2 regions of the Peribacillus sp. Aquil_B1 genome follow, and region 2 is predicted to be linked to the other one. Evidence: riboswitches for the same ligand, from Rfam matches in the RefSeq annotation. Region 2 holds a riboswitch; the other holds the start of a gene.
The links. A riboswitch is a leader RNA that binds a small molecule or an ion and turns the genes downstream of it on or off. The one in region 2 is predicted to bind thiamine pyrophosphate.

Region 1 (5,328 bases), 570 kb from region 2:
AATGGGAAATCCGAAACTCTTTACGGCATTACTAACGGCCTCACTGCTTGTTACAGCTAATTGGGGAGTGTTCATCTGGGCCGTTAACTCAGGACGGATCCTCGACACGAGCCTTGGATATTATATCAATCCGCTAGTCAGTGTACTATTGGGAGTGATAGTCTTAAAAGAAAAATTGAGCGGGGCCCAAATCATTTCATTCCTGCTTGCAGGAATCGGAGTCTTGATCCTTGGCATTCATTTCGGCACGATCCCGTGGATCTCTCTGGTTTTGGCCATGACCTTTGGATTATACGGTCTGGCAAAAAAAATGATCAAGGCCGAATCGGCGATCGGGCTGACGCTCGAAACGATGATGGTAACGCCTCTGGCCCTGGGTTACCTGATCTACTTGATGAACCGGTCAGAAATGCAGTTCTTTACGGATGGAAGCACAAGCTTGCTGTTGGTGGGCGGCGGGATTGCCACGGCCTTGCCTCTTTTATATTTTGCAAAAGGGGCGGAGAAGATCCCGTTATCGATGCTTGGCATTTTTCAGTATATCGCTCCGACCTTATCCTTATTGATCGGGGTATTCGTCTATCATGAAAGTTTCACCAAAGCACATCTTTTAGCCTTTTTGTTCATATGGTCAGCCTTGGCTGTTTATACACTATCCATAACGAAATGGGGTCAGGCAAGTGTCCGCAGGTTCAAAGGCAAAGGGAATATAGGTGCATGAATAATAAAAAAATGCTTGGGAGATCTCTCCCCAAGCATTTTTTTTATGCCGGTATATAAAACAGAAAGGTCATGAAAGGTAAATCTTCGAACCTATTTCAGAAACAATACAATTGGAAAGGCTGACAGGAAAGTGATCGGGCTTTGCTCTATTTAGTTGGAATTGCCTATAGAAGGAACTATCCAGGAAAATGATATGCGTTGTCAGGAATGCTGATCTGGTTGCGAACGGCCTTCTATTGCTATTTAATTCATTGATGATTCCCTGTGAAGTGGTAATCCCGATCCCGTGTCCATAAAAGAGGTTATTCCCTAATAGTATGGCATTTTCACCTTGCCATTCAGGAGTTGACTCGTCATGATCAGGGTTTATGAAGTAAACGCAATCGCCTGGTGTATAATCCCTCCCTTTATGAATATTAAGAGCCATATTCTCTGGAGGGCGCCAGTCATATAAAAATAGGTTTGAAAAAAGATAATCGAAATTCCTAGAGCCGATTAAATCCAAAATCGCCTTTAAAAAAGTGACGACTATTGCTGTCCCGCATTCGAAGGCATAAAGCCTTCCATTCATGAATATGTCCAGAAGTGCAGCATGGGGGAGAATCCCTGGCTGAAGGGTAAAGGTGCCATCCCTTGAAAGGCGCCAATATTGTTCATTGGATTGCGATTCCTCGAGTGTGGAAAATTCTGCATTACTTTTATCCAACGCAATAGCTGCCGCAATGACTCGGTTCCTCAGCTGTATCTCGAAATTAAAGTCTCCAAAGTTCCGGTATTCAAAAACGTTAGAATCTTCCGCCAGCAATTGGACAATTTCAAGCGATTTAGCAGATGCTATTCCTGGTTGGATTTGACTGACATCTAACCATTTGTGATTAATCTTTATCATGATCATATCCACCTTTTGCTTATGAAATTAACGGTTTATAAAACCGGTAAACAAAAATGTCTACATGTAATGCTCATTATATGAATGCCGGCAAGGAATTGACTATTTGTAACGTGTCAGCCACCCTTGCTGCCGAGAGTGATTGGAGTGAATAGAGGCAGAATTTTTTTGTTTTCATTCCAAAAGATGTTTTGCTAGATATCTTTAAGAGCGAGGAATACCTTTCCAATTAGTTAGAAGAAGCAAATTAGTATTCCCTTTTCCCCATGAATTGATATAATGAGAGAGAAAAGTTCATATGTGCGAGAAATGTAGGGGGGCCAGTACTGCTGGCTGAGATTGCATCCTTTAGATGCTGACTCTTTGAACCTGATCTGGATGATGCCAGCGGAGGGAACATATTATTACTGACTTTCTGTTTTGTATGTTAACGTCCGAATTCATCTTCGGGCGTTTTTTGCTATTTTATCCAATATTCGAATAAACCCTGGAGCCCCATTATGGTTTCGGCATATGGATCTTATATGATGTGTAGGAGGATAATGACTTGAATAAATTCTTGCCACTGTTAACTTCGTTGTTCCTATTGGCTGGATGCGGTGCAGGCGGAACTAATGAAAAAGAAGAAGCATCTAAAAATGAAGGAAATGAAAAATTAAAAAAAGTATCTGTCGTGCTCGATTGGACACCGAATACAAACCATACAGGATTGTATGTAGCCAAGGAAAAAGGTTATTTTAAAGAGCAAGGTCTTGATGTGGAAATCATCATGCCAGGTGAAGCCGGAGCGGATAAGCTTGTCGCTTCAGGGAAATCTGAATTTGGCGTGAGCTACCAGGAGGGCATAACGCAGGCCCGCGTGCAGGGCGTGCCGATTGTTTCGGTAGCTGCCGTCATCCAGCATAATACCTCGGGATTCGCTTCCCCTGAGGCAAAGGACATTACATCTCCCAAGGATTTTGAAGGGAAAACGTATGGTGGCTGGGGGTCTCCGGTAGAAAAGGCCATCATTGATTCACTCATGAAAAAAGAAAATGCGGATGTAAATAAAGTGGATATAGTCAATACAGGAGACATGGATTTTTTCACTTCGGTTAAAAGGGATATAGATTTTGCCTGGATTTATTATGGATGGACAGGCATTGAGGCTGAGCTGCGAAATGAAAAGCTTAATATGGTTTACTTAACCGAATACTCTGATAAGCTTGATTACTATACGCCTGTTTTGACGACAAATGAAAAGATGATAAAAGAAGATCCGGAAACTGTTAAAGCATTCGTTCATGCAGCATCGAAAGGGTACCAGTTTGCGATTAAAAATCCTGCTGATGCAGCAGACATGTTAATTAAGTCTGCGCCGGATCTTGATGCAAAACTAGTTAAGAAAAGCCAGGAGTGGCTTGCAGACAAGTATCAGGATGATGCTCCGCGTTGGGGTGAACAAAAACTGGAAATCTGGAAGAATTACAGTGATTGGATGACTGAAAACAAGCTTCTTGAAGGTGATTTCGATCCTGAAAAGGCATTTACCAATGAATTTTTACCAAAATAGGAGGAAATACAATGGCCAATTCATTAATTAGTATACAAATTATTCCTAAAGGGGAAAATGTCATCCCTATGGTCGATGAAGCAATCAAGATCATTGAAGAATCAGGTGTCAAGTATGAGGTTCACCCGCTTGAAACGACAATGGAGGGCGAGCTTTCCGAACTTTTTGCCGTGATAGAAAAAATGAATGTAAGAATGATTGAAATAGGATCGCCGAATGTCATTTCGCAAGTGAAAATATTATATCAGCCGAGCGGGATTACGATGGATACGTTGACGGAGAAATATCGGGCATGATCGGAAGGGGAATTTGGAAGAAGGGGGCTCCCTTCTTTCTTTTATTATTGTTGCTGATAGTTTGGGAGTCAGTGACAGTCTTATTGAAGGTTGAAGAATGGCTGCTTCCCGCTCCATCGGCCATTTTTATTGAAGGAATTGAGTCGTCGCACAATCTTTACGGACACCTTATATCCACAACCGAGCTTGCGTTGTCGGGTTTTTTTATTGGAAGCTGCATCGGCTTATTGATCGCGGCAATCCTACATCTATTTCCAGGTGTGAAGGACGCGGTTTATCCTCTGCTCATACTATCACAAAATATACCTATCATAGTTTTGGCCCCGCTTTTGGTGATCTGGTTTGGCTTTGGCATGCTGCCTAAGTTAATAGTGATTTCGCTTGTATGTTTTTTTCCGGTTGCGGTTGCATCATTGGACGGTTTTCGCCAGACACCATACGAACTTAAGCATTATTTCAAGATGATGGGAGCGGGAAAAAACCAGTTATTTTGGAAGCTGGAATTTCCTCACTCAATCCCGTTCATTTTCTCCGGTCTGAAAATTTCGGCCACCTATAGTGTAATGGGTGCGGTTATTTCAGAGTGGCTCGGGGCAAAATCGGGGGTTGGTGTTTATATGACGCTCGCATCCTCTGCGTTCAGGACAGACCGGGTGTTTGTTGCCATTTTCATCATTATGGGAATGAGCCTGATCTTTTTTGGAATCATCACCTTCCTGGAGAAATATTTAGTTTCTTGGAAGAGAAAGGAGGGTGGCAAGGATGAAGCTGGAAATTAAAGATGTCTCCTATTCTTTTGATGGTAAACAGAATATATTGGAGAATATGAATTTCCATGTGGATGATGGGGAATTTGTCACGATCCTTGGGCCATCGGGCAGCGGTAAAAGTACATTGTTCCACTTGATCGGCGGCATTTTGAAGCCGGATCATGGCATCATTTCACTGGATGGTAAAAAGATAAATGGCTTAAAGGGTCATATCAGCTATATGCCGCAGCAGCCTTCCCTTTTACCTTGGAGAACGGTATTGGAAAATGTTTTGCTTGGAAGTGAACTTGCTGGGATCAGAGATAAAGAAAAGGCAAAAGCCCTTTTGACGAAAGCTGGATTAGAAGAGTACGGGAAAGCATATCCGCATGAATTATCAGGAGGCATGAAGCAAAGGACCGCATTCATCCGGAGTATCTTAAGTCCACAGGAATTGATGTGCCTGGATGAACCCTTTTCTGCCTTGGATGAACTGACAAGATTGCAAATGCAAAAATGGCTGTTGTCGGTATGGGAAGAAAATCGGAGGTCGGTGCTTTTTGTTACGCATAGCATAGATGAAGCGGTTTTCCTATCCGATAGAATTTATGTATTATCAGCAAGACCGGCTGCTGTCATCAAAGAAGTGAACGTTCCATTTCCAAGGCCAAGAAGTGAAGAACAGCTTCTTAGTGATGAATTTTTTCATTTGAAGAGAGACTTATATGCAGCATTGAAACCAACTTTTTCTACTTAAGGGAGGCGATTAAACTTGAGGATCATCGACAGTCATATCCATTTGGACCGGTATGATGTTGTTAAGCGGAAGCAGATTCTGATTGACATGGAAAAGGTTCATGTGGAATCCTTGCTGTCTGTTTCCATGAATTTGGCCTCTTCGATTAACAATTATCAGCTCTCATTGAAGGATTCACGAATAAAGCCTGCCTTTGGTTTTCATCCAGAGCAGCCCCTCCCAAGCGATGAAGAAGTGAACGAACTTTTGAACTGGATGCGGGAACATCGTCAAGATATGGTTGCCATAGGTGAGGTTGGGCTGCCCTATTACTTAAGGCAGGAAAATCCCGATATTGATAACTCAGCGTATATAGAGATACT
Region 2 (5,328 bases):
CGAGATTGCACTTAATGCCGTACGTAAATTCGGCACGATCCAATTGACTGGCGTATACGGATCCAAATATAATATGTTCCCATTAGGCAATTTATTTGAGCGGAACATTAATCTGAAAATGGGACAAGCGCCGGTCATTCATTACATGCCCAAGATTTTTGATAAAATCACGGCTGGAGAGTTCGACCCCACGGAAATCATCTCCCATAAAGTCCCTCTAGAAAAAGCGAGTGAGGCTTATCAAATTTTTAACGATCACGAAGATGAATGTATTAAAGTGGTGCTAAAGCCATAATGTGAAGCTTATAAAAGTCCAATGCCTTGAGCGGCATTGGACTATTTAGTTGGGTTCATAAATAGAACAAAGTTAACGGTTATTATCGATAAACGTATAAATGAGGAATGAAATATGAATGATAATTATCAGGATTTGTGGCTTTCATATCAGCGAATCCCGAAATATGACAATTGACCCTTCAGTGTTGAAGGAGAGTATGAATTGAAAAAAGAGTCGCTATGAATATAAGATGCAAGTGAACTTGAATAAGGGTTTTTGGTAATGAAATGTACTATTTATATTATATAATGATAATGTCAAAAGGAGGATGTACAGATGGTATATAATTCGGCAACAGAACTTTGTGAAGGGTTTGAGTATCAGCCCGTTCACGTCAAATTGACGATAGACATCGTCGATAAGAGATTGGGACCTGTAAAGGCGGAAGCAGAGATTGCTATCAAGCCTGTTAAGTCAAAGGAATATCTGGAAGTATTGGTGGAGGAATTGGAATCGGATCATATCTTTGCTGATGAAAATGGCAGTATCTATGGCAGCTTCGGCATCGATCAAAGCATCCAGATATATGATGAAGTCCTGACTACCATTCCGTTCGATGAGTTGATCGGAAATGAAAATTGGAAAGAGACAGTTGAGCAATCCATCACTGTGGATAAGCTGAAGGAACAACTGGGGAAATCTCTCAATGATTATCAATTCAGTGATTTGAGCGGAAAATATAAATTCAGGAAAAGATGTACGATAACAGAACTACAATTCATAGATTAAACGAAAAATGGAGAAGGCGAAACGCGTTCTCTTTTTTCGATGCTCTCATAATTAAACGATGGAACTTTAATAATTTTTAAACATATACACAGTGCCAAGGAGAGTTCAGTAAGGTTTAATGGTTTCAACATACTTTTTTCTTAAAAGTTTTACATAGGGTAATATATTGATAAGGGCTTTTTACAAGAAAAAGAAACGTATATTTTAAAAGATAAAAAGGAGAAGATATGAAAATTGGTTTGGTACGGCATTTTAAGGTGGCACATGAATTTCCTACTGGGAGATCGGTAACGGCGGATGAAATGAAGCAATGGTTTGAGGATTATGATGCAGCCGATATTATTTATGGGACGACTTTATTTGGCGTGGAGGAATGGCAGGAATGTTATTGCAGTGATATGTCTAGAGCTGTCAAGACAGCGGAACATATCTATCCAGGTACGGTTCACCGGATGGAGGAGCTGCGGGAAATACCTTCCCCGCCTCTTAAAGGAAGGGTAAAGCTGCCATTCATCCTTTGGGCCATCTGGATTCGCTGCTGCTCGGTGTTCAACAAGCAGACAAGGGCGGAAATTAAGATCGCAGAGCGAAGGATCAATAAAGTATTGGATGAAGTCTTTGCAAAGGGGGAACGGGATGTGCTGATCGTGAGTCATGCCGCCCTCATGGTATATATGAGGAAAGAGCTGATCCGACGGGGATTCACCGGTCCAAAATTCAATATCGCCAGTAATGGTAAGCTGTATGTATTTGAAAGATGATAAGTGAGTATGGGTTTCCCGCTAGAAAAGGTAAGTCATTTTCCGAATAGTTATTCTTTTTTTATTGGTTGTGGTTTATTATTGTAATAGTGTAATTTTTACGAATTCAATAATAGGGAAAGAGGGGTGGACATTTTGCTGAAGGCAGTTTTTTTTGATTTAGATGATACATTACTATGGGATCAGAAAAGTGTAAAAGAAGCTTTTGTGGCCACATGTGAAGTGGCCAAGGAGAAATATGATCTAAATGTCGACGAGTTTGAAGAAGCTGTGCGAAAGGAAGCGCGTGAGCTTTATTCTTCTTACGATACATATGCATTCACACAAATGATCGGAATCAACCCATTTGAGGGGCTATGGGGAAATTTCCAGGATGATCATGATGAATTCAGGAAGATGGCGGGGATTGCACCGGCTTATCGGAAAGAAGCGTGGACGAGAGGGTTATTGGCATTAGGGATCGATGACCCTGAATTTGGGCTTGAACTGGCAGAACGTTTCCCTGCGGAGAGACGCAAAAAGCCATTTATCTATGAAGAAACATTCCGTGTTCTGGATGAATTAAAAGGGAAGTATAAGTTGCTATTGCTTACGAACGGATCTCCTGAGCTGCAAAATACTAAACTTGAAATTACTCCTGAACTGGTTCCTTATTTCGACCAAATCGTGATATCAGGCGCATTTGGAAGAGGTAAACCGGATGCCTCCATTTTTGAGCATGCTTTGGAAATCATGGAGCTTGATAAGGATGAAGTATTGATGGTCGGCGATAATTTAATGACGGATATCCTCGGGGCATCACGAGTAGGCATAAAGTCTGTTTGGATAAATCGCCATGATAAGGAACGGAATGAAGTGATTCCAACCTATGAAATCAAGCATTTAGAGGAGCTTTACCCAATCCTTGAGAGCCTGGGGAATTAATTAACGGCTCTCCTTCAAAAAACCAATTTTGGAGAGTTGTAATGAAAATATTAGGTCTTTCAAATTATTTACAGAATGAAAAGGGTGAGATATAGTTACCCTGTAATCAATTAAATTATTCAGACTAGGGGTGTCCAATAAAAGTTGGGCTGAGAGAGAAGCGCTTAAGCTTCTTAACCCTCAGGACCTGATCTGGTTCATACCAGCGTGGGGAAGTTAGAATCTACTAAACAATGACTTTTCAATTGGTCATTTCTGTAGTCATACTAACGTTAGCCAGGTCTTAAATATGAGATCTGGCTTTTTCGTGCGAAATGGATTGGATTTTGTCCTTTTTAAATGAACTTAAAAAGGAGAAATGAAATCATGATGAGTAATTCTGTAGATGACATGAATGTTTCAATTATGTCCAGTTTTGCCGGGAGTAAAAAAGTGTATGTTGAGGGATCTAGACCTGATATTAAAGTACCTATGCGTGAAATTAAGCTAAGTCCGACTACAGGGTCATTCGGCGAAGAGGAGAATCCGCCTTTACGAGTATATGACACAAGCGGTTTTTATACGGATTCAGAATATCCCATTGATATTCATAAAGGTCTTGCCCCGATTAGACGCAGCTGGGTTCTGGAAAGGGAAGATGTTGAAGAGTATGAAGGGCGTGAAATAAAGCCCGAAGATAACGGCTATAAAAAAGAGTCACAATCCAACGCCGAAGTTTTTCCGGGATTGAAAAGAAAACCATTGCGTGCTGCGAAAGGGCAAAACGTAACCCAGCTCCATTATGCCCGAAAAGGTATCATAACTCCGGAAATGGAGTTCATCTCGATCAGGGAAAATGTAGCCCCTGAGTTTGTTAGAGAAGAGGTAGCTAGCGGGAGGGCGATCATACCGGCAAATATTAATCACCCTGAAAGTGAGCCCATGATCATCGGACGTAATTTTCATGTGAAAATAAATGCGAATATTGGAAATTCCGCTGTTAGTTCATCGATTGAAGCCGAAGTGGAGAAAATGACTTGGGCTACACGTTGGGGTGCAGACAACATAATGGATCTTTCCACCGGTAAAAATATTCACACGACCCGGGAATGGATTATCAGAAATTCACCTGTGCCAGTTGGGACGGTTCCGATATATCAAGCATTGGAAAAAGTGAATGGAGTCGCGGAAGATTTAAATTGGGAAGTTTTCCGGGATACATTAATCGAGCAGGCTGAGCAAGGTGTCGATTACTTCACCATACACGCTGGTGTGCTTTTACGATACATTCCCATGACAGCAAAGCGTGTTACGGGAATCGTTTCCCGAGGGGGCTCCATCATGGCACAATGGTGCTTGGCCCACCACCAAGAAAGTTTTCTCTATACTCACTTTGAAGAGATTTGTGAAATCATGAAGGCGTATGATGTTTCTTTCTCTTTAGGTGACGGCCTCCGTCCGGGCTCCATTGCAGATGCAAACGATGAGGCTCAATTTGCTGAATTGGAAACATTGGGGGAACTGACGAAGATTGCTTGGAAGCACGATGTTCAAGTCATGGTGGAGGGACCTGGTCACGTACCGATGCATTTGATTAAAGAAAATATGGATAAGCAGCTGGAAGTCTGTCAAGAAGCACCATTCTATACCCTGGGACCATTGACGACGGATATAGCTCCTGGATACGATCATATCACTTCTGCGATTGGTGCTGCCATGATTGGATGGTTTGGAACGGCCATGCTTTGTTATGTGACACCGAAAGAGCATTTGGGACTTCCGAATAAAGAGGATGTTCGTGTAGGGGTCATTACTTATAAAATTGCAGCCCACGCAGCTGATCTTGCTAAAGGTCATCCCCAGGCACGAAAACGGGATGATGCCCTTTCGAAGGCTAGATTCGAATTTCGTTGGCGAGATCAATTCAATCTTTCCCTTGATCCTGAAAGGGCAGTTGAATATCACGATGAAACACTTCCGGCAGAGGGTGCCAAAACAGCCCACTTCTGTTCAATGTGCGGACCCAAATTCTGCAGTATGAGGATATCTCAAGACATCCGTGATTTGGCGAAGGAAAAGGGTCTGGGTTTTGAGTCGGTAATCGATGAAGGTCTTAAAGAAAAAGCGAATGAATTTAGGAAAACGGACGGGGAAATCTATCTATGATTCGGAGAGAGGGAGAATTCGATGAATCGGGCAATTCAAATAAAAGTTGAAATGAAACAGTTGGAAACTCAATTGGAACAGCTGAAAAGGGAGCTGAACATTTTTCGCGAGCATTGTAATCATGAATTTGTAAAAACTGATTATAGTCAACAATGCACAAAGTGCCACTTAATCGAAAGTCTGCAATGGTAGTGATTCCTTAATCCTTTCATTATTGGAATTAATCCCTTAATCATGTTGGGCATCCAATCACGATGTCAACATGATCAGGGGATATTCCATTATATTTACATACTTGTTTTATTAATATGAAGAGGAGGAGGGACAAGCCAGCCTTTTTCCTTATTCAATCTTAGGAAGTCAGCACCCAATGCAGCTTTATTCGTATGGAATTGAGCGAACATCTGTGCAATATCTTCTCGGATGCATTGA

Region 1: it holds a riboswitch for thiamine pyrophosphate, as region 2 does, so the genes downstream of both, MPH60_RS02945 (ABC transporter substrate-binding protein) here and thiC (phosphomethylpyrimidine synthase ThiC) in region 2, are expected to answer to the same signal.

What each region holds. Positions count from the first base shown of each region.
Region 1 is NZ_JAKXEE010000001.1:589,046-594,373, forward strand. It holds gene rarD (EamA family transporter RarD) at 1-721, shown strand, start outside; gene MPH60_RS02940 (protein-glutamine gamma-glutamyltransferase) at 791-1,612, opposite strand; TPP riboswitch at 1,916-2,025, shown strand; gene MPH60_RS02945 (ABC transporter substrate-binding protein) at 2,160-3,164, shown strand; gene MPH60_RS02950 (thiamine-binding protein) at 3,176-3,460, shown strand; gene MPH60_RS02955 (ABC transporter permease) at 3,457-4,239, shown strand; gene MPH60_RS02960 (ABC transporter ATP-binding protein) at 4,223-4,966, shown strand; gene MPH60_RS02965 (TatD family hydrolase) at 4,982-5,328, shown strand, end outside.
Region 2 is NZ_JAKXEE010000001.1:15,165-20,492, forward strand. It holds gene MPH60_RS00160 (zinc-dependent alcohol dehydrogenase) at 1-295, shown strand, start outside; gene MPH60_RS00165 (hypothetical protein) at 614-1,066, shown strand; gene MPH60_RS00170 (histidine phosphatase family protein) at 1,294-1,827, shown strand; gene MPH60_RS00175 (HAD family hydrolase) at 1,963-2,751, shown strand; TPP riboswitch at 2,868-2,982, shown strand; gene thiC (phosphomethylpyrimidine synthase ThiC) at 3,118-4,896, shown strand; gene MPH60_RS00185 (DUF3231 family protein) at 5,184-5,328, opposite strand, start outside.